DNA from 3 places in the Peribacillus suis genome. Region 2 is predicted to be linked to each of the others. Evidence: a T-box and tRNA genes for the amino acid it is inferred to sense, from the RefSeq annotation. Region 2 holds a T-box; the other regions hold tRNA genes.
The links. A T-box is a leader RNA that pairs with one kind of tRNA and senses whether it is charged. The one in region 2 lies ahead of pheS (phenylalanine--tRNA ligase subunit alpha), so its partner is inferred to be a tRNA-Phe.
Positions count from the first base shown of each region.

Region 1: it encodes a tRNA-Phe, which carries the amino acid that the T-box ahead of pheS (phenylalanine--tRNA ligase subunit alpha) is inferred to sense. The anticodon was not compared.
Region 3: it encodes a tRNA-Phe, which carries the amino acid that the T-box ahead of pheS (phenylalanine--tRNA ligase subunit alpha) is inferred to sense. The anticodon was not compared.

Region 1 is NZ_CM182019.1:3,610,776-3,617,260, forward strand. It holds gene AC503W_RS17640 (1,4-dihydroxy-2-naphthoate polyprenyltransferase) at 1-325, shown strand, start outside; gene AC503W_RS17645 (TraR/DksA C4-type zinc finger protein) at 464-1,234, shown strand; gene hxlR (transcriptional activator HxlR) at 1,321-1,686, opposite strand; gene hxlA (3-hexulose-6-phosphate synthase) at 1,896-2,528, shown strand; gene hxlB (6-phospho-3-hexuloisomerase) at 2,537-3,094, shown strand; gene AC503W_RS17665 (ABC transporter permease) at 3,532-4,002, shown strand; tRNA gene AC503W_RS17670 (tRNA-Glu) at 4,101-4,172, opposite strand; tRNA gene AC503W_RS17675 (tRNA-Ser) at 4,176-4,266, opposite strand; tRNA gene AC503W_RS17680 (tRNA-Asn) at 4,268-4,342, opposite strand; tRNA gene AC503W_RS17685 (tRNA-Ile) at 4,354-4,430, opposite strand; tRNA gene AC503W_RS17690 (tRNA-Gly) at 4,435-4,508, opposite strand; tRNA gene AC503W_RS17695 (tRNA-His) at 4,513-4,588, opposite strand; tRNA gene AC503W_RS17700 (tRNA-Phe) at 4,607-4,682, opposite strand; tRNA gene AC503W_RS17705 (tRNA-Asp) at 4,690-4,765, opposite strand; tRNA gene AC503W_RS17710 (tRNA-Met) at 4,772-4,845, opposite strand; tRNA gene AC503W_RS17715 (tRNA-Ser) at 4,949-5,041, opposite strand; tRNA gene AC503W_RS17720 (tRNA-Ile) at 5,063-5,139, opposite strand; tRNA gene AC503W_RS17725 (tRNA-Met) at 5,150-5,226, opposite strand; tRNA gene AC503W_RS17730 (tRNA-Ala) at 5,259-5,334, opposite strand; tRNA gene AC503W_RS17735 (tRNA-Pro) at 5,353-5,429, opposite strand; tRNA gene AC503W_RS17740 (tRNA-Arg) at 5,440-5,516, opposite strand; tRNA gene AC503W_RS17745 (tRNA-Leu) at 5,526-5,614, opposite strand; tRNA gene AC503W_RS17750 (tRNA-Gly) at 5,627-5,701, opposite strand; tRNA gene AC503W_RS17755 (tRNA-Leu) at 5,710-5,791, opposite strand; tRNA gene AC503W_RS17760 (tRNA-Lys) at 5,804-5,876, opposite strand; tRNA gene AC503W_RS17765 (tRNA-Thr) at 5,898-5,973, opposite strand; tRNA gene AC503W_RS17770 (tRNA-Val) at 5,989-6,064, opposite strand; rRNA gene rrf (5S ribosomal RNA) at 6,075-6,190, opposite strand; rRNA gene AC503W_RS17780 (23S ribosomal RNA) at 6,310-6,485, opposite strand, start outside.
Region 2 is NZ_CM182019.1:2,967,375-2,973,859, reverse strand. It holds gene AC503W_RS14500 (L-lactate permease) at 1-196, shown strand, start outside; gene AC503W_RS14495 (YsnF/AvaK domain-containing protein) at 574-1,653, shown strand; gene AC503W_RS14490 (general stress protein) at 1,824-2,627, shown strand; gene sspI (small acid-soluble spore protein SspI) at 2,657-2,866, opposite strand; gene AC503W_RS14480 (TrmH family RNA methyltransferase) at 2,990-3,748, shown strand; T-box leader at 3,793-4,035, shown strand; gene pheS (phenylalanine--tRNA ligase subunit alpha) at 4,096-5,136, shown strand; gene pheT (phenylalanine--tRNA ligase subunit beta) at 5,165-6,485, shown strand, end outside.
Region 3 is NZ_CM182019.1:743,204-749,688, reverse strand. It holds gene AC503W_RS03655 (S8 family peptidase) at 1-2,846, opposite strand, end outside; gene AC503W_RS03650 (methyl-accepting chemotaxis protein) at 3,158-3,982, opposite strand; tRNA gene AC503W_RS03645 (tRNA-Leu) at 4,395-4,475, opposite strand; tRNA gene AC503W_RS03640 (tRNA-Cys) at 4,485-4,558, opposite strand; tRNA gene AC503W_RS03635 (tRNA-Gly) at 4,567-4,641, opposite strand; tRNA gene AC503W_RS03630 (tRNA-Gln) at 4,645-4,719, opposite strand; tRNA gene AC503W_RS03625 (tRNA-His) at 4,758-4,833, opposite strand; tRNA gene AC503W_RS03620 (tRNA-Trp) at 4,848-4,921, opposite strand; tRNA gene AC503W_RS03615 (tRNA-Tyr) at 4,928-5,011, opposite strand; tRNA gene AC503W_RS03610 (tRNA-Thr) at 5,024-5,099, opposite strand; tRNA gene AC503W_RS03605 (tRNA-Phe) at 5,107-5,182, opposite strand; tRNA gene AC503W_RS03600 (tRNA-Asp) at 5,196-5,271, opposite strand; tRNA gene AC503W_RS03595 (tRNA-Met) at 5,277-5,350, opposite strand; tRNA gene AC503W_RS03590 (tRNA-Val) at 5,436-5,511, opposite strand; tRNA gene AC503W_RS03585 (tRNA-Glu) at 5,527-5,601, opposite strand; tRNA gene AC503W_RS03580 (tRNA-Ser) at 5,612-5,703, opposite strand; tRNA gene AC503W_RS03575 (tRNA-Asn) at 5,708-5,782, opposite strand; rRNA gene rrf (5S ribosomal RNA) at 5,792-5,907, opposite strand; rRNA gene AC503W_RS03565 (23S ribosomal RNA) at 6,031-6,485, opposite strand, start outside.

The DNA of each region.
Region 1 (6,485 bases), 640 kb from region 2:
CCTTCGGGACCATGACGGCGATAAGGCCCATGGCCGCAAAACGATGCCTGTCGTTATGGGAAGGAAAAATGCACTAACTTTCATGTCCGTCATGTTTGCCTTCTGTTATGTGTGGGTTGTCGGACTGATTCTCTTGGGAGACGTAACACCTTGGATCCTGCTTTCTTTCCTAAGCATTCCGAAGGCCCTGACTGCCATCAAAGGCTTTGCAGGTAAAACGGAAGCCATCACAATGGTGCCAGCGATGAAAGCAACGGCACAAACGAATACGTTCTTCGGTTTACTGATGTTCATCGGTTTACTCATCCATTATTTCATTCAATAAACGCAAAGCTTTAAACCCCGTGCATGGTGCATGGGGTTTTTTCGTTGTTTCCCACCCCGCTGATTCGGGTACTTACTAATAACTACACAAAAAACAACGATGAAACCATAATCGTACTTATAAAAGGAGAGGAAACCAATGGCGACTGAAAAACAAATCCTGAAATTAAAAGAAGAACTGTTAAGTGAAAAAGAACAGCTTCAACAAAGAATCAAGAATGATGAGACTGTAACCAAACAGTCACAAACCGACTTTTCCGGCGAAATCTCTTCCTATGATAATCACCCCGCCGACTTAGGCACCGAGCTTTTCGACAAGGAAAGATATCAAGCCATCAATGAGCACGCGGAAGAGGAAATCGGAAAAATCGATCTTGCCCTAGAAGCCATTAAAGAAGGAACATACGGTGTTTGTAAGGAATGCGGCAAAGATATCCCATATGAACGGCTTGAAGTGGTTCCTTCCACCTTATATTGTATCGAGCATACACCAGAACAAAAAGTCCATGACGACGTGACCGATGAATATAGGCCAGCCGAGGAAGATATCCTGATCCCTTCTAAGGGAGATAACTTTGAGAACAGGCGCCATTCAGATACAGATGACGAAAATACGGTCAAAGAAGACAGTTTCGGTGAAGTCGCCCAATTCGGAACATCAGACACTCCGGCAGACTATCAGCATAATCGCACAAGCTATAACGAACTTTATGATACAGAAGACGATACCGAGACATTCCCTGAAGACTATGAAGGTTATGCAGCCAATGATATAGAAGGGAAAAATCGTCAAGTCGTATCCAACGAGAACAAAAAAGAATACGAAGACATGCTCGATGACCGGAAGATTGATTCTAAAATGGGCGATATCCCTTACAAGAAGAAAGACAGCTATATAGATGAAAAATAAAAAAGTGCCAGACCTTGTACAGAACTTTGTACGGGGTCAGCACTTTTTTTAATGCTATCCTTATAAGGCTTAAAAGAACTCCTTTTCTACTTGATACTCTCTTTACTATCTTCTTGCCCTCCAACGACATTCTCCATATAATTTTTACCCCAATTATACATCGAATCAAGAATCGGCATCAGGCTTTCTCCTTGTTCTGTCAGAGAGTATTCCACTTTGGGAGGTACGATTGGATAAACCTCGCGATGAACAATAAGATCTTCTTCCAGCTCTCGAAGCTGGTTAACCAGCATTCTTTGAGTGATGCCCGGCATAAGTGCCTTCAATTCACCAAAACGCTTGGTCCCCTGCTTGCCTAAGTGCCATAAAATAAGCATCTTCCATTTTCCCCCTATAACAGAAAGGGTCAATTCCTTCTCACAATTGAATGTTTTATTCTCTAGCCTTGTCATCTGAATTACCTCCATATTTAGAATCCTGCATCCCATGGTATACTTTTTAACACTATGTATAATAAAAGTGCGTACTAACAAAAATATTATACTTAGTATATGATACATTGTATAGTCAAGATGATTTTCTTGCTGTGCATTGAATGAACGTGAGAGGTACATACTTACTGTGCAACATACTAAAACATACTAGTGGGAGTGAAGGATAAATGGAATTACAATTGGCATTGGACTTAGTAAACATTCAAGAAGGAATTGAATTGGTTAAACAGGTGGAAGAATATATAGATATCGTAGAAATCGGTACACCGGTAGTTATTAATGAAGGGCTTCGGGCTGTTAAAGAAATGAAAGAAGCTTTCCCTTCTTTAAAAGTATTAGCTGACCTTAAAATTATGGATGCAGCCGGTTACGAAGTGATGAAGGCATCTGAAGCTGGCGCTGATATCATCACGATTCTTGGTGCAGCTGAAGACATGTCCATCAAAGGGGCTGTTGAAGAAGCTAAAAAACAAGGCAAAAAAATCCTTGTTGATATGATCGCTGTGAAAGATCTTGAAACACGCGCGAAAGAATTGGATGCATTTGGCGTCGATTACATCTGTGTACACACTGGCTACGATCTTCAAGCTGTTGGAAAAAACTCTTTTGAGGACCTTCAAACGATTAAACGCGTTGTAAAGAATGCAAAAACGGCTATTGCAGGCGGCATAAAATTAGATACACTTCCGGAAGTCATTAAAGTACAACCTGACCTTATCATTGTTGGCGGAGGCATCACTGGACAAGCCGATATTAAAGGGACAGCTGCCCAAATACAAGAATTAATTAAACAAGGCTAATATTTAACATGCAGACTTCACAATATATGGCTAAAATCATACAAGAGCTAAGTCGTTCAGTAGACTTAATAGCTGACGAAGAAGCTGAACAACTGGTTAATCGGATTCTTGAAGCAAAGAAAGTTTTTGTAGCAGGTGCAGGAAGATCCGGGCTGATGGGTAAATCCTTTGCCATGCGAATGATGCATATGGGGATAGATGCATATGTATTAGGTGAAACCGTCACCCCCACCTTCGAAAAAGATGACCTTTTAATCCTTGGAACCGGTTCGGGAGAAACAAAAAGTTTGATTTCCATAGCAGAGAAAGCAACGAATATCGGTGGAACCATTGCGACCGTAACAATTTCCCCCGAATCGACCATTGGAAAATTGGCGGATTTCTCAATAAAGCTGCCTGGTTCACCTAAAGACCAGTCGGAAGGTGATTACCAAACAATCCAACCGATGGGCTCTCTATTTGAGCAGACTCTCTTACTTTTCTTCGATAGCGTCATTTTAAGGATAATGGATAAAAAGGGATTGAATACGAATAAAATGTATGGCCGACACGCAAATCTCGAGTAAAAAGTGAAATATAAAAAGACCGCAAGAAATTCTTCTGAATTTACTTGCGGTCTTTTTTTTTGTAAAAGGATTACAGGCTCCTATATATTCTATAAATTAAGATACCGTCCAGTGACGGAAGACATATTATATGCCCATCCTAATAAAAGGTCTCTTCCTTTAATCAAACTTATAGAAAAAAGACTCCTACGATGTAGCTGACCACCTTATATAGGTTTGATTAGCTTCTTAAGTGTACTCATCTTTTGGGAGTTACTCTATCAATTTAGAGTAATCAATCCTATATTTTTAAGTTCTCCATTGCAAATGGTACAGGTCGGATATCAACTAGCTGTAAGCGGTGTACTTTTGGAAAACTTGGCATTCACACTTAAGAACTTTTCCGTAGGATTCATTCTAGTTGCTTTCGTAGGGATGGGCGTCGGACTAATTACTGGATGGTACAAACCTTTAGGTATAAAGCTTTTGATCCTTTTCTAACCGCAATGCTAGGTACCCCTCGCATTGTCCTACTGCCTTTAATCATGGTATGGATGGGATCCGGATTTTCTAGCAAAGTATTACTCGTCTTTCTCGCAGGTGTATTCGCGATTATTCTCAATACCATGTCCGGTGTACAGAATCTTGACCCCAATCTCACAAGAGTGACAAAGGCTTTCGGAGCTTCTCAGCTTCAAACTTTCCTTACGGTCGCTCTTCCAGGTTCTTTACCCCAAATTGTATCTGGATTACGTGTAGGAATCAGGCAGTTCTTGGTTGGTGTAATTGCTGCTGAAATGTTTGTTTCAACGGGGGGAATAGGCTATTTTATTGCACAGCCTTCAGCGAACTTCAACATTGATAGAGTATTCGTAGGAATAGTAGTGATCATTATGGTAGGAATGCACGTTACGCAATCGGTTAAATAGATAGAAGTATTTTATTAAACATCCGATTAATAAAATACTTCTATAATAAGAAAAAACAGTCATAAAAAAAGAAGCATACTTATGTATGCTTCTTTTTATGACCCGTACGGGAATCGAACCCGTGTTACCGCCGTGAAAGGGCGGTGTCTTAACCGCTTGACCAACGGGCCGAATGGCGGAGAAGGAGGGATTTGAACCCTCGCGCCGCTCGCGCGACCTACACCCTTAGCAGGGGCGCCTCTTCAGCCTCTTGAGTACTTCCCCATGGCTCCGCAGGTAGGACTCGAACCTACGACCGTTCGGTTAACAGCCGAATGCTCTACCACTGAGCTACTGCGGAACAATAAAATATGGTGGGCCTAAATGGACTCGAACCATCGACCTCACGCTTATCAGGCGTGCGCTCTAACCAGCTGAGCTATAGGCCCATATTGGAGCGGGTGAAGGGAATCGAACCCTCATCATCAGCTTGGAAGGCTGAGGTTTTACCACTAAACTACACCCGCGAAATGGGGCGACTGATGGGAATCGAACCCACGAATGCCTGAACCACAATCAGGTGCGTTAACCACTTCGCCACAATCGCCGTAATATGAAATTGTAATGGTGGCTCAGGACGGAATCGAACCGCCGACACAAGGATTTTCAGTCCTTTGCTCTACCGACTGAGCTACTGAGCCTAAAAAATGGCGGTCCCGACGGGAATCGAACCCGCGATCTCCTGCGTGACAGGCAGGCATGTTAACCGCTACACCACGGGACCTAATGATTGCGGGGACAGGATTTGAACCTGCGACCTTCGGGTTATGAGCCCGACGAGCTACCGGACTGCTCCACCCCGCGACGGTAATAATGAATCATTTTGCATCAAGTTTTCATGAATACTGTTTTTTTACTTCCTAATATGTAAGGTTGCTTTAAAACAACTTGTTGCTTTTTAAAAAAATGGAGGAGGTAGAGGGATTCGAACCCCCGCGGGATTTGACTCCCCTGTCGGTTTTCAAGACCGATCCCTTCAGCCGAACTTGGGTATACCTCCGTGGCTAAGAAAAAAATTCTATGGTGGACCTTGTAGGACTCGAACCTACGACCGGACGGTTATGAGCCGTCTGCTCTAACCAGCTGAGCTAAAGGTCCTTATATTTATTGGTAGCGGCGGAGGGGATCGAACCCCCGACCTCACGGGTATGAACCGTACGCTCTAGCCAGCTGAGCTACACCGCCAAAATAATATAAGTTTTCTTTTTTTGAAAAAATGGTGGAGCCTAGCGGGATCGAACCGCTGACCTCCTGCGTGCAAGGCAGGCGCTCTCCCAGCTGAGCTAAGGCCCCATTTCATTAAAAATCACATGGTCGGGAAGACAGGATTCGAACCTGCGACCCCTTGGTCCCAAACCAAGTGCTCTACCAAGCTGAGCTACTTCCCGCAAAAAAACATGGTGCGCCCGGCGGGAGTCGAACCTACAACCTTCTGATTCGTAGTCAGATGCTCTATCCAATTGAGCTACGGGCGCATATTAAGATGGTGCCGAGGACCGGAATCGAACCGGTACGGTAGTCACCTACCGCAGGATTTTAAGTCCTGTGCGTCTGCCAGTTCCGCCACCCCGGCACATACGAAAAGTGGAGCGGAAGACGGGATTCGAACCCGCGACCCCAACCTTGGCAAGGTTGTATTCTACCACTGAACTACTTCCGCATGAATGATGCGGGTGAAGGGACTTGAACCCCCACGCCTTGCGGCGCCAGATCCTAAGTCTGGTGCGTCTGCCAATTCCGCCACACCCGCATGAAAAAGTGATGAGCCATGAAGGATTCGAACCTTCGACCCTCTGATTAAAAGTCAGATGCTCTACCAACTGAGCTAATGGCTCATGCTTGTCTTACTATGAAAATGGTGCCGGCAAGAGGACTTGAACCCCCAACCTACTGATTACAAGTCAGTTGCTCTACCAGTTGAGCTACACCGGCAGGTGTAAAAAATAATGGTGGAGGATGACGGGATCGAACCGCCGACCCTCTGCTTGTAAGGCAGATGCTCTCCCAGCTGAGCTAATCCTCCATATTTATATGCTTGGCGGCGTCCTACTCTCACAGGGGGAAACCCCCAACTACCATCGGCGCTGAAGAGCTTAACTGCCGTGTTCGGAATGGGAACGGGTGTGACCTCTTCGCTATCGCCACCAAACATTGTTAACTTTTTTAGGACATTTACTATTATAGCATATCTCTGAAAAAAAGCAAGAAGAAATTTTCATTCCTTCAAAACTAGATAATATATTAGAAGGTGTTCATTTTTTAAAAGCGTTGGTTAAGTCCTCGATCTATTAGTATCAGTCAGCTCCACATGTCGCCACGCTTCCACCTCTGACCTATCAACCTGATCATCTTTCAGGGATCTTACTAGCTTGCGCCATGGGAAATCTCATCTTGAGGGGGGCTTCATGCTTAGATGCTTTCAGCACTTATCCCTTCCGCACGTA
Region 2 (6,485 bases):
GGCGAATTCCTCCGGGGGTGTAACCGGAAAGATGATTTCCCCTCAGTCGATTGCCATCGCTTGTGCGGCTGTCGGACTGGCTGGTAGGGAGTCCGAATTATTGAGATTCACCCTCAAGCATAGTTTGTTCTTATTGCTTCTTGTATGTATTATCACGTTCTTGCAAAATGGCATCCTTTCTTGGATGATTCCATAATGAGAGTAAAACCCCCTCCTGCTTTAAGGATAACCTTAAACAGGAGGGGGGTTTTTTTGTTTCTAAAATTCTAGTTGGGGAGATTTGGAGACACTTCTTTAGTAGGTAGGACGCCTATATATAGAAGAAAGCGAATCTATTGAGTTTATGAAAACTAGTAAAATGGGGGTATTGATTCTAAACATTACATTTATATAATGCTTGCATCCCTAGTCCAGATGGGGTCTGGAGGGAAAAGGCATTCGTTTTTTGAGAACGTAATGTAATGTTATAACACAAATGTAATATGGCTTATTCGTTTAGTTCGCATACTAACGGGTACATTCTAAATATACCAACTACCAAATACATCGATAAAATACGAGGAGGAATTTAATATGAATAAGACAGTTTATGGAGTATATGAATCTAATGCAGAAGTGATCCAAGCAATCAATGCACTTAAAGCGAAAGGCTATGAAGGGGAAGATATAACGGTTGTAGCAGACAAAGAAGAAACACTGGACTTTACGAATCAACAAAGGGAAACGGATGTCCATACCATTACGAATGCATCACATGATGATAGCTTTATGGACAAGGTGGCACGCTTCTTCATGCCAGATGAGCATGCGAACCTTTCAACGAAACTAGCGGATGCAGGGCTTTCTAATAGTGAAGCAGCTGAATACGTGTATGATGTAGAACGAGGAAAAGTGTTGGTTTTAGTTGAAGAAGGCAAAGGTCATCTAACTGCACCAAGAGATTCATTCAAGGCTGGAACAGAAGGAAGCACCCGTCCGGTTGGAAAGACGTTGGATAGCAACTCGGAAAACCCACGTTTCAACGGAACTGAACAGAATGGTTTGTTGAACGATAAGGATACTTCTGTCATGAATGGCCGTGGTCGTGGAACGACAGAAGATGAAAAAACGATTCGACTACGTGAAGAACAGTTGAATATTGATAAAGAAAGAGTTCAGGCAGGCGAAGTCGTCATCGATAAAGAAGTGAAGGAACAGCAAAAAACCATTAATGTTCCGGTTGAGCACGAAGAAGTAACGATTGAACGTCGGCCTGTTACAGGTAGAGAAAGCGGACTGGAAGCAGGAAGCATTAAAGATGGGGAAACTGTAAGAATTCCAGTTGTTGAGGAAAAATTGGAAGTGACCAAAAAACCGGTGGTCACTGATGAAATTGTCATCAAGAAACAAGTGGTACAAGATACTGAACAAGTTCAGGATACTCTTAAAAAAGAAGATATCCAGCTTGATAGTAGTGATTCATCCATCGTACGTGAAAAAAATCTAGGTGAAACGACCAAGAGAGATGCTTTAAATAAAACGGATTCAGTGAAGAATCGCGATTCTCTCAATACCGGAAGAGTCAATACTGGGGTCAATACCGGAGTAGGGCATGACCCATTAGAAGAAAAGAGAAATGTGAAAACCCTTGAAGAACAACAAAAACTTCGTTAAGGGATTAATAGAGAATGATCTGCCGTTTACGAGACGGCAGGTCTTTTTTTAGGTGCATGACGAGTGGAATTAAATCCTTATCGACTGGCTAGAGCTTGATTTTTGTTTAATTTTGGGTGGTAAGGGTATAACAAGATTAAATAGTAATGCTACAAAAGGAGGAATAATTCATGGGAAAAACATTGCATGGTGTTTATGATTCTAGTTCCGAAGCAAACAAGGAAATCCAGGCGCTTCATTTAAAAGGATGGGATAGTGAGAAAATCACCGTAATCGCGAATAAAAAAGAAGATGTGGCTTTTGTGAACAATAGCCAGAATGAGGACGTCGATATTATCACGAACCAGGATGATGATTCATTCGTAGAAAAAGTGAAACACTTCTTCTTGAATGAAGGATCCGGTGATATCAGAAATCGTTTAGGGAATCTGGGTTTAGCCGATAGTGAAGCCACGGCTTATATAAATGAAGTTGAAGCCGGGAAGTTCTTGATTCTTCTTGACGACGAGACCCCAATAGAGACCGAAGATCATATTACCTCCCAAGAGAATAACCCACTTAAAACCGGTATCGTGAATAATCCGGATCCGAATCTTTTCCCGGAAACGACGGCGAATGCCTATCAAGCAAGTGAAGTAGAGGCACAGCCAGGTAAAGGCGAAGAGCTTCATGGAAATTCAACCAACATCTATGATAATCAAGAGATGGGATCGAATCGGGCACAGGAGAAGGAGATGAAGTCGAATTCCACGGAGCAGTATAAGAAGCCAAGACCAGAGGATTATGAGGGAACGATAGCGAGCGATCCCCATGCAGATCCGTTTTCCGCTGACACCAAACATTCACTGGATGTAGGAGACGCACTGAATCGGACCACGGCTCCCGGGGACGGAAAGGTGCCACAAGATAGCGATGAGAACCCTGACTTAACGGACCCATACATCAAAAATCGCATTAATACGGATCACTTATGAGCCGAAAAAATAACAGCCGTGGATGGCTGTTATTTTTTTAATCCAGATTCAAGAGCCGTAATCATTTCCTGCTTTTCCTGTTCGGATGAATTTTCCCAGATGACTTCGAATAATACGCCAAGACCTGGTAGCATTTTTTCCTCACCATTTTGAATCGCATCGACTATCGTATCCTCTAGCTGTTCTTGCGTATTTCCGGATACATTCTGAATAATGGCATTGCGTAAATTTAAATTCATGATTTTTCCTCCTCTAACACATAATGACTCACATCACTAGCATTTCACAAACAGGCATTCAATATGTATACGAATTACGTTATAATAGGATAATTAGCGTGAAATATTAAAGGAGCGTTTACCTTGAAATATATTGAGTCTGTAAAAAACCCTCAGGTGAAGCAGTGGAAAAAATTATTAACCAAAAAAGAACGGGATAAAACCGGTACATATTTAGTAGAAGGTTTTCATCTTGTTGAAGAAGCATTGAAGGCAGAAATCGTCATGGAAGTAATCGTAAATGAAGAAACAGAAATGCCGGCCCATTTTTCGCTTGAAGGCACGGATGTCATCTATGTGAAAACTGATATCATGAAGGCGATTTGCGATACGGAGAGCCCACAAGGAATAGCCGCTGTCTGTGAACAGAAAACCATGAGCATGTCTTCCATCAATCCGGACAAACTACTGTTGATCGATGCGGTGCAAGATCCAGGCAATATCGGCACGATGATCCGGACAGCTGATGCAGCCGGAATCGATGCTGTCATTCTAGGAGAAGGGTGTGCCGATTTGTATAATCCGAAAGTGGTCCGTTCCACGCAGGGAAGCCTGTTTCATATGCCGGTGGTTAAAGGGAATCTTTCCGAGATCATTGATGAACTGAAGCAACAAGGCATGCCGGTTTATGGCACGGCCTTAGAAGGTGGCTCGCCCTTTGAAGAGGTGGAAAGGTCTTCGCGATTTGCACTGCTCGTCGGTAATGAAGGCCAAGGAGTTTCCAAGGAATTATTGGCGAAAACGACGAAAAACCTTTATATTCCGATTTACGGGAAAAGTGAATCACTGAATGTCGGGATCGCGGCCGGTATTTTAATGTACTATTTAAGAAAATCAATTTGAAACGGCCGTTCATTTATAATATAATGAAACAGAATTTTATAATGAAAACAACAATGACAAAGAGTAGTAACTTAAGACATCCATAACCAGGGAAAAAATGCCGTGACTGAAAGCATTTTTATGGCACTGCTTAAGGGAATTCACCTTTCGAGTTGGCATTGGGAAGACAGAGTGTCTGAAAAATGTTCCGGTGAAGAGCCGTTATTTTTTATGAGTGAGTGCTTCATGCTTTTTAGCAGATAGCACTAATAAGGGTGGTACCGCGATACATAAACCTCGTCCCTTTCTGGGAGTGGGGTTTTTTTGTGTTCATTTTTACAAAAGGAAAACTAAAGGAGGAAGACATGATGCAGGAACGTTTACTAGAACTGCAGGAAGAAGCGTTGCAAAAAGTTGCCGCAGCTTCCGAACTAAAAGAACTGAATGAAGTCCGTGTTGCTTATTTAGGGAAAAAAGGGCCGATTACAGAGGTATTACGCGGAATGGGGAAATTATCAGCTGAGGAACGTCCGAAAATCGGAGCGCTAGCTAATGAGGTCCGTGGAGCCATCGCGTCGAAAATCGAGGAAAAACAAGCGGCATTAGAAACAGCTGCCGTTAATAAGAAGCTTGCAACAGAAACGATTGACGTGACATTACCAGGCCGTCCGGTTAAGAAAGGAAATCTTCATCCATTAACACGGGTCGTCGAGGAAATTGAAGACCTATTCATCGGTATGGGATACACAGTGGCTGAAGGTCCTGAAGTCGAAACGGACTATTACAACTTTGAGGCATTGAACTTGCCGAAGAGCCATCCAGCACGTGATATGCAAGATTCATTCTACATAACGGATGAGATTTTGATGCGTACCCACACGTCTCCAGTACAAGCAAGAACGATGGAAAAACATAAAGGCCAAGGTCCGGTTAAAATCATTTGTCCAGGTAAAGTGTATCGTCGTGATAATGATGACGCAACGCACTCGCATCAATTCCAGCAAATTGAAGGCTTGGTCATCGATGAAAACATCAGCATGAGCGACCTGAAAGGAACACTTGATGTATTTGCTAAGAAAGTATTCGGCCAAGACCGGGAAATCCGTCTTCGTCCAAGTTTCTTCCCTTTCACGGAGCCATCAGTAGAGGTGGATATCTCATGTAAAATCTGTGGCGGTAAAGGTTGTAATGTATGTAAACAAACAGGATGGATTGAAGTGCTGGGTGGAGGAATCGTTCATCCGAATGTCCTTGAAATGGCTGGATTCGATTCGAAGAAATACTCCGGATTCGCTTTTGGAATCGGTGTAGAACGGATCGCGATGCTAAAATACGGCGTGGATGATATCCGTCACTTCTATACAAACGATGTTCGTTTCTTAAAACAATTCCATCATCATGAAGCATAAATTTTAATTTGAAAGAGGAGGACCTACCATGTTTGTATCATATAAATGGTTGCAGGAATATGTAGACCTTTCCGGCATCAATGCAACTGAGCTTGCGGATAAAATCACGAAGAGCGGCATTGAGGTTGAAGGGGTAGAAAAGAAAAGTGAAGGGCTTAAAGGGATTGTCATCGGACACGTACTAGAACGCGAACAGCATCCGAATGCCGATAAACTGAATAAATGCCTGGTTGATATTGGAGCGGAGGCCCCTGTACAAATCGTCTGTGGAGCCCCGAACGTGGATAAAGGCCAAAAAGTAGCCGTAGCGACTGTTGGCGCTGTACTTCCAGGTAACTTTAAAATCAAGAAAGCCAAGCTTCGTGGAGAAGAATCTCACGGAATGATTTGCTCGCTTCAAGAATTAGGTTTCGAATCCAAGATTGTATCTAAAGATTATGCAACAGGCATTTTTGTATTCCCTAATGATGTGGAAGTTGGCAAAGATGCACTAGAAGAACTTGGTTTAAGCGATGAAGTGCTGGAACTTGGTTTAACGCCAAACCGATCAGATGCTTTAAGCATGCTGGGTGTTGCTTATGAAGTCGGGGCCATTCTTGGTCGTGATGTGAAATGGCCAGTCATCGAAAAAGAAGAAGCAACGGAAAAAGCCACTGATTATATTAACATCAAAGTGGAAGCAAAAGAAGATAATCCATTATACATCGCTAAAATCATCAAGGACGTAAAAGTAGGTCCATCTCCACTCTGGATGCAGACCCGCCTTATGTCAGCAGGCATTCGTCCGCATAACAACGTGGTCGATATTACGAATTACATTTTACTTGAATATGGTCAGCCACTACATGCCTTTGATTATGATCGTTTGGGTTCAAAGGAAATTGTCATCCGTAAAGCGAACGAAGCAGAAAAGATCGTTACTTTGGATGAAACGGAACGTACATTATCGCCAGATCATCTGGTCATCACGAACGGCACCGAGCCAGTTGCGATTGCAGGAGTAATGGGCGGGGTAAACTCAGAAGTGAAGAATGATACAACGACCGTCATTATCGAAAGTGCTTATTTTGCCGGGACGGTTGTACGTAAAGCTTCGAAAGATCATGGGTTACGTAGTGAAGCAAGTGCCCGTTTTGAAAAGGGTGTCGATCCAGCTCGCGTGCGTGAAGCTGGAGAACGTGCAGCTCAATTGATTGCACAATATGCAGGCGGAACGATTCTACAAGGAACGGCAGAGGTTGATGAACTGACAATGGAGCCGGCTGTCATTAGCATTACCCTTGAAAAAATCAATACGCTTCTTGGCACGGATATGTCTGTTTCTGAAGTGGAATCCATTTTCAAACGTC
Region 3 (6,485 bases), 2.0 Mb from region 2:
TTGTATAAGCCCTTTTCCGCTAAAGGGTTTTCATCTAACGTCAGTGAAATTTCATATTTTCCTTCTGTCACGTCCGAACTGCTCGTCACCCAGAAAGAATAGAAATAATATTGGCGGTTAGCTGGGTTTGTTGCGTTTTTCGCATGGCTATCAAGCATCACTTTATTATCAGATAGTCGCATAACTTTGTACTTCGAATAAATATCACCGAAGTTAATCGTTTCGATCTGTGCTTCATCATCCACAGTGGTCACGGTTTTTCCCGTATTCACATCTTTTTTATATAAAGCATCTTCTGAATGTAGGGAGCCTCGGTACATGCCCGCTAATTTATTGCCGTAATCATCACCAAATGTTTGCTTCGTGTAAAATGCTTTATCTAGTTTATACGCAATATTTGGATAAGGACGTTCGATGTACGTTAAGCCCCGTTGCTTGTAATAATTTTTAAGTGATTCTTGATCCGGTTCAAATTTTGTAATATCGATTGAGCCACCGGCTTTAATCACCGTCTTTTTATTTTTTTTGATGACGGCTTTTGTTTTATCATTCGCAAGTACGTAAACCCAGTTTTCCCCGCCATCCGGATCCTTCACTTCCGCATCAACCATATAATCATAGTCACCCGGTGTGACAAAGAATTTTTGACCAGTAATGACTTCGTCTGAACCGATTGCTTCTGAAATGGCATCATTATATAAATACAACACGCCATTTTCCAGTCCCTTATCACGATTATCAATGGCCACTTCCCCAGCTTCCCGGCTGTCAAAATCCAAAGTCTTCGTATCGTTCCCTACTTGGGCTGCTGTATTTGATAGGAAGTACGTTTTCCCCTCGGCCTTATGGTAAGAGAAAATGTTATATGCACCCTTATCTAAATAGACAGTCGGTTCCTCTTTCGCACCTTCCTCATTAATCATTGTCGTTGAACCTAATGTCATATCTTTTGCATCTTTCATGGCGATGAAGTATTGTGCGCCTGGCATACCTTTTCCTTCTTCATCCACCGTATTCAATGCGACTGGAACGGTATTTTCACTTTTTAACGTAATCGTTCCTGATGAAGCCACCTCACGTGAATACATGAACCACGAGTTACCTTTTGCCGTATCGAATTTCCCTTGTACAACAACTTGTAAGTTTTTCAAATCCGTACCCACATGGCTCGGTACACGAACGGCTCCTTCCGTATCTGTCGTGCCTGTCCACAATTCATTGTAGCCATGAGCATTTGTGTCATCCTCTTGTTCCACTTTTTCATACAATTTAACGGATGCACCTTTTGCGATTGTACCGCTTGGTGTCGTAACCGTGAACATGTAGCCTGATTGCGGGGCATTCATTACCTTCACTGATGTTTGAGTATGGGACAGTTCTTTACCATTCGAATCGAGTGCAACGGCAATTACCTGATGTGACCCGTCTGCCACCTTAGTCGTATCCCATTTGAATTGCACCGAGGTTTGACTCGCTGTCTTTACCTCACCGATGACATTTCCATCGTTTACTTCGTCTGTATAGAAAATAGTCTTACTTGTATTCGCATCATTAATCGCTACTTGTACAGTCGTGGTGCCAACGACATTCGCATTCTTTTTCGGTAAGACGAATGCTAATGAGGGAGTTTCCACATCGTCCGCTAACGCGGCTTTCGCATTTAGCTTACCATGGCCCGTTTTCTCATCCCAGCCCTCTTCGTTCAAATCGATTGCCGTTGATGTTAGTGCTTCCTCGACTTGACTCGAAGTCGCTTCTGGATGGTTGAGCTTATACAGCGCCGCAACAGCAGCGACATGTGGAGCAGCATAGGATGTACCAGAACCTGTAGAGTAGCGGCCTGCATCCGTACCTAAATCACCAAGTAATGAAGTACTTAAAACATTGACGCCTGGTGCCACGATATCTAAAGTGCTCCCATAATTCGAGCGTTCATACACTTGATCTTTTGTAGCAATGGCACCAACCGATAAGACATTCGGAAGAGCGGCAGGATAGGATGCATCTGCATTGCCGCCGCCGTTACCTGAAGCAGCTACAACCACGATACCTTTATCCGCGGCATTCTTTACGGCCTTTTCTATTGTTTCGCTATATTCACCGCTTATGCTCATATTGATGACATCAGCACCTTGCTCAACTGCATAATCAATACCTTGTGCGATATTGAAGGCATCCCCGACACCTAATTTATTCATGACCTTAACAGGGAGTATTTGGACATTCTCCTCACCTGCTATACCTGAAATCCCTTTTCCATTATTAGCATTCGCGGCAATGATCCCGGATACGAATGTACCATGACCTTGGTCATCCCCTTGAAACGCTGAATCATATCCTTCTACGAATGTTTTCCCCTCTAGTACACGGCCTGTTAAGTCTTCATGTGTACCTTGAACACCTGTATCTAGCACAGCTACTTTTACTAGATTGCTATTATCCTTGACGTTTTCCCACGCGCCCTGTGCATCGATGGCACTTAAGTTCCATTGATTTTTATAGTATGTATCATTTACATCTATAGTTTCAGCGGTTTTATATGTAACATTTTTTTCAACATATTCGACGTTATCCATCTTTTCAAGCTTTGTAATGGCAGTATTTGCTTCTTCAGCTTTTACATCATACAGCCCCAGTTGATTTTCCTCTTCTACATCTTCAACACCTATGTTTTTCATTTGTTTTTTTGATAAGGCGGCTTTATTCGTTTTATATTTAACTATTAATTGATCGGTCCCTGTTTTGGATTCCTCTTCCGCAGAAGCTATTGAACCAACTGGTAGAATTGCAGATATGGCAAGCGTAATTGCTGCCATCGTTTGAAGCCAAGTTTTTTTCTGTCTCATAAATTAAGCTCTCTCCCTACTCATTACCGTATATGTGGTGGACCACACCAAACCATCATAGTCGAGAATGATTATCATTGTCAATGATTTTTCCGAAAAATCTAGCAGTATCATCCCTAATACCTAGATTCAATATTCAGCCCCATGCCCTGATATAGCTCATAGCTTGGAAAACAAAAAAGCCCTATACTAAGAGGGCCAATCTGTAGAGATTTTCAATAACTCCAATATGATATCAAGTAATGATTTCTCTTTATTCACATTTTTTAAAAATTAATAATATTTAGTTTAGGGAAACCTAGCATTCTCATTTATTTAGTCATCCCTTCTAACTTTTCAATCGTCTTATTGAATATGGATTGAGTGTCGATGATTATTTTTTGTAAATCTTCTGTTATCTCACTAACCTTCTCTACGTCTAAAGTAATATTTTCTACATTGGAATTTATATTTTTTATGGCTTTATCAACATTTCCTGCTAATCTTCTAACTTCGTCTGAAACAACTTTAAAACCTCGACCTTGTTCCCCTACTCGAGCTGCTTCGATCGCTGCATTTAAGGCCAATACATTTGTTTGGAAAGAGATGGTTTGTATGATTTTAGATACATCACTTATTAAACCCGTTTGTTTTTTTAGTGACTCCACTGCTTGAATTTTCTCATTGGAATTCTCAACAACGATATTTACTAATTTTTCAGGCATATCTTTTAGCTGAGAAATGATTTTTATTGTGTTGTTTTCACGCTCTGTAATATCTGTTGCGATTTTAAGAACAGCATGGACCTTACCTTCTTCATTTAGGATGGGTATATAGGTGGCTTCGAGCCATAGGAGATTCCCGGTTTTACCGACCCTTTGAATTTTTTCTTGAAACCTTTTTCCATTTTTGAGGGTAACCCATAATGATTCATACTCTCGGGTATTCCTGAATTCCGTTGTACAAAATTGATGATGCTGCATATTTTTCATTTCGTCAATTGTATATCCCAAGGTCATTGCAAAGTTTTCATTTACCCATATTACTTCTCTATTTAGATTGAATTCTATCATTGCTAAATTTGACTCCAGTGCAGCTAAAACGGATGTTTCATCCAATATTTGAGTGCTTATGTTAGTCCTTAAAGAAATCCCCATACCCAAAAACCCCCTGTTTTACTTCTAGTAATAATATTACAGGATAATGGGTAAGAACGCCTATACTGAACTCTTTATTAATTTAAGCATGTCATTAGAAAATTTCAGGGCAAACCGCCTAAGGTTTCAGCCTAATTCAATAAGTATCGTTTACTAAGAGTATTGCTTTTAATGCTTTGTTAAACGGATATAAAAACGTTTTGGTTCAAATCTTTGATAATCCAATTACATAGTAAATCACAAGTAAGGGGAACGGTCTGAAGTAATTGAAGAATGCATAACCTGAATTGAGAATGGACGTATTTCACATCCTTTCTGACGTATAATCTAAATCTCATGTTTATTAAATAAAAAAAAGACCTCAACAGTTAAGTTGAGATCTTTTTTGTATGACATATCTTCGACCGTATGATACCCGAGGCCGGGGTCGAACCGGCACGCCTTGCGGCACTGCATTTTGAGTGCAGCGTGTCTGCCATTCCACCACTCGGGCAAAATTTGTTGGAGGCGGCAACCGGAATTGAACCGGTGATAAAGGTTTTGCAGACCTCTGCCTTACCGCTTGGCTATGCCGCCAACATTTTTGGAGCGAAAGACGGGATTCGAACCCGCGACCCCAACCTTGGCAAGGTTGTATTCTACCACTGAACTACTTTCGCATATGGCTGGGCTAGAAGGGATCGAACCTTCGCATGACGGAATCAAAATCCGTTGCCTTACCGCTTGGCTATAGCCCATTAATGTTATATTCATTATACCATCATTTTATTGAAAATGGGGCGACTGATGGGAATCGAACCCACGAATGCCTGAACCACAATCAGGTGCGTTAACCACTTCGCCACAATCGCCATAACAATAAAATTGGCAGGGGTAGTAGGACTCGAACCCACACCGGAGGTTTTGGAGACCTCTGTTCTACCTTTAAACTATACCCCTGTAAGATGGTGGAGGGGGGCAGATTCGAACTGCCGAACCCGAAGGAGCGGATTTACAGTCCGCCGCGTTTAGCCACTTCGCTACCCCTCCACGGATGAAACATGGTGCCGGCAAGAGGACTTGAACCCCCAACCTACTGATTACAAGTCAGTTGCTCTACCAGTTGAGCTACACCGGCACTACTATGGTGGCTCAGGACGGAATCGAACCGCCGACACAAGGATTTTCAGTCCTTTGCTCTACCGACTGAGCTACTGAGCCAAACAATTAAAAATGGCGGTCCCGACGGGAATCGAACCCGCGATCTCCTGCGTGACAGGCAGGCATGTTAACCGCTACACCACGGGACCATAGATTGCGGGGACAGGATTTGAACCTGCGACCTTCGGGTTATGAGCCCGACGAGCTACCGGACTGCTCCACCCCGCGATAATAATAATGTTACTATATGCCTCAAGTTTTCGTGTTAAGTGTTCCATTCATAAAGAAACAACTTGATGCTTTTTAAAAGAAATGGTGGAGGATGACGGGATCGAACCGCCGACCCTCTGCTTGTAAGGCAGATGCTCTCCCAGCTGAGCTAATCCTCCAATAAGTTATCGAAATGGTGACCCGTACGGGAATCGAACCCGTGTTACCGCCGTGAAAGGGCGGTGTCTTAACCGCTTGACCAACGGGCCAGGTATTAAATGGCGGAGAGCAAGGGATTTGAACCCTTGAGACAGGGTTACCCGTCTACACGATTTCCAATCGTGCTCCTTCGGCCACTCGGACAGCTCTCCAATATGGCTCCGCAGGTAGGACTCGAACCTACGACCGTTCGGTTAACAGCCGAATGCTCTACCACTGAGCTACTGCGGAACAATACAAGCTTGGCGACGTCCTACTCTCACAGGGGGAAACCCCCAACTACCATCGGCGCTGAAGAGCTTAACTGCCGTGTTCGGAATGGGAACGGGTGTGACCTCTTCGCTATCGTCACCAAACATTGTTGGTTAGCATTTTTTCAAGACATCTATTATTATATCATCTTTTTTAAAAAATGCAAGAAGAAATTTTCATTCCTTCAAAACTAGATAATATCAGAAGGTGTTCATCTTTTTAAAGCGTTGGTTAAGTCCTCGATCTATTAGTATCAGTCAGCTCCACATGTCGCCACGCTTCCACCTCTGACCTATCAACCTGATCATCTTTCAGGGATCTTACTAGCTTGCGCCATGGGAAATCTCATCTTGAGGGGGGCTTCATGCTTAGATGCTTTCAGCACTTATCCCTTCCGCACGTAGCTACCCAGCTATGCCTTTGGCAAGACAACTGGTACACCAGCGGTGCGTCCATCCCGGTCCTCTCGTACTAAGGACAGCTCCTCTCAAATTTCCTGCGCCCGCGACGGATAGGGACCGAACTGTCTCACGACGTTCTGAACCCAGCTCGCGTACCGCTTTAATGGGCGAACAGCCCAACCCTTGGGACCGACTACAGCCCCAGGATGCGATGAGCCGACATCGAGGTGCCAAACCTCCCCGTCGATGTGGACTCTTGGGGGAGATAAGCCTGTTATCCC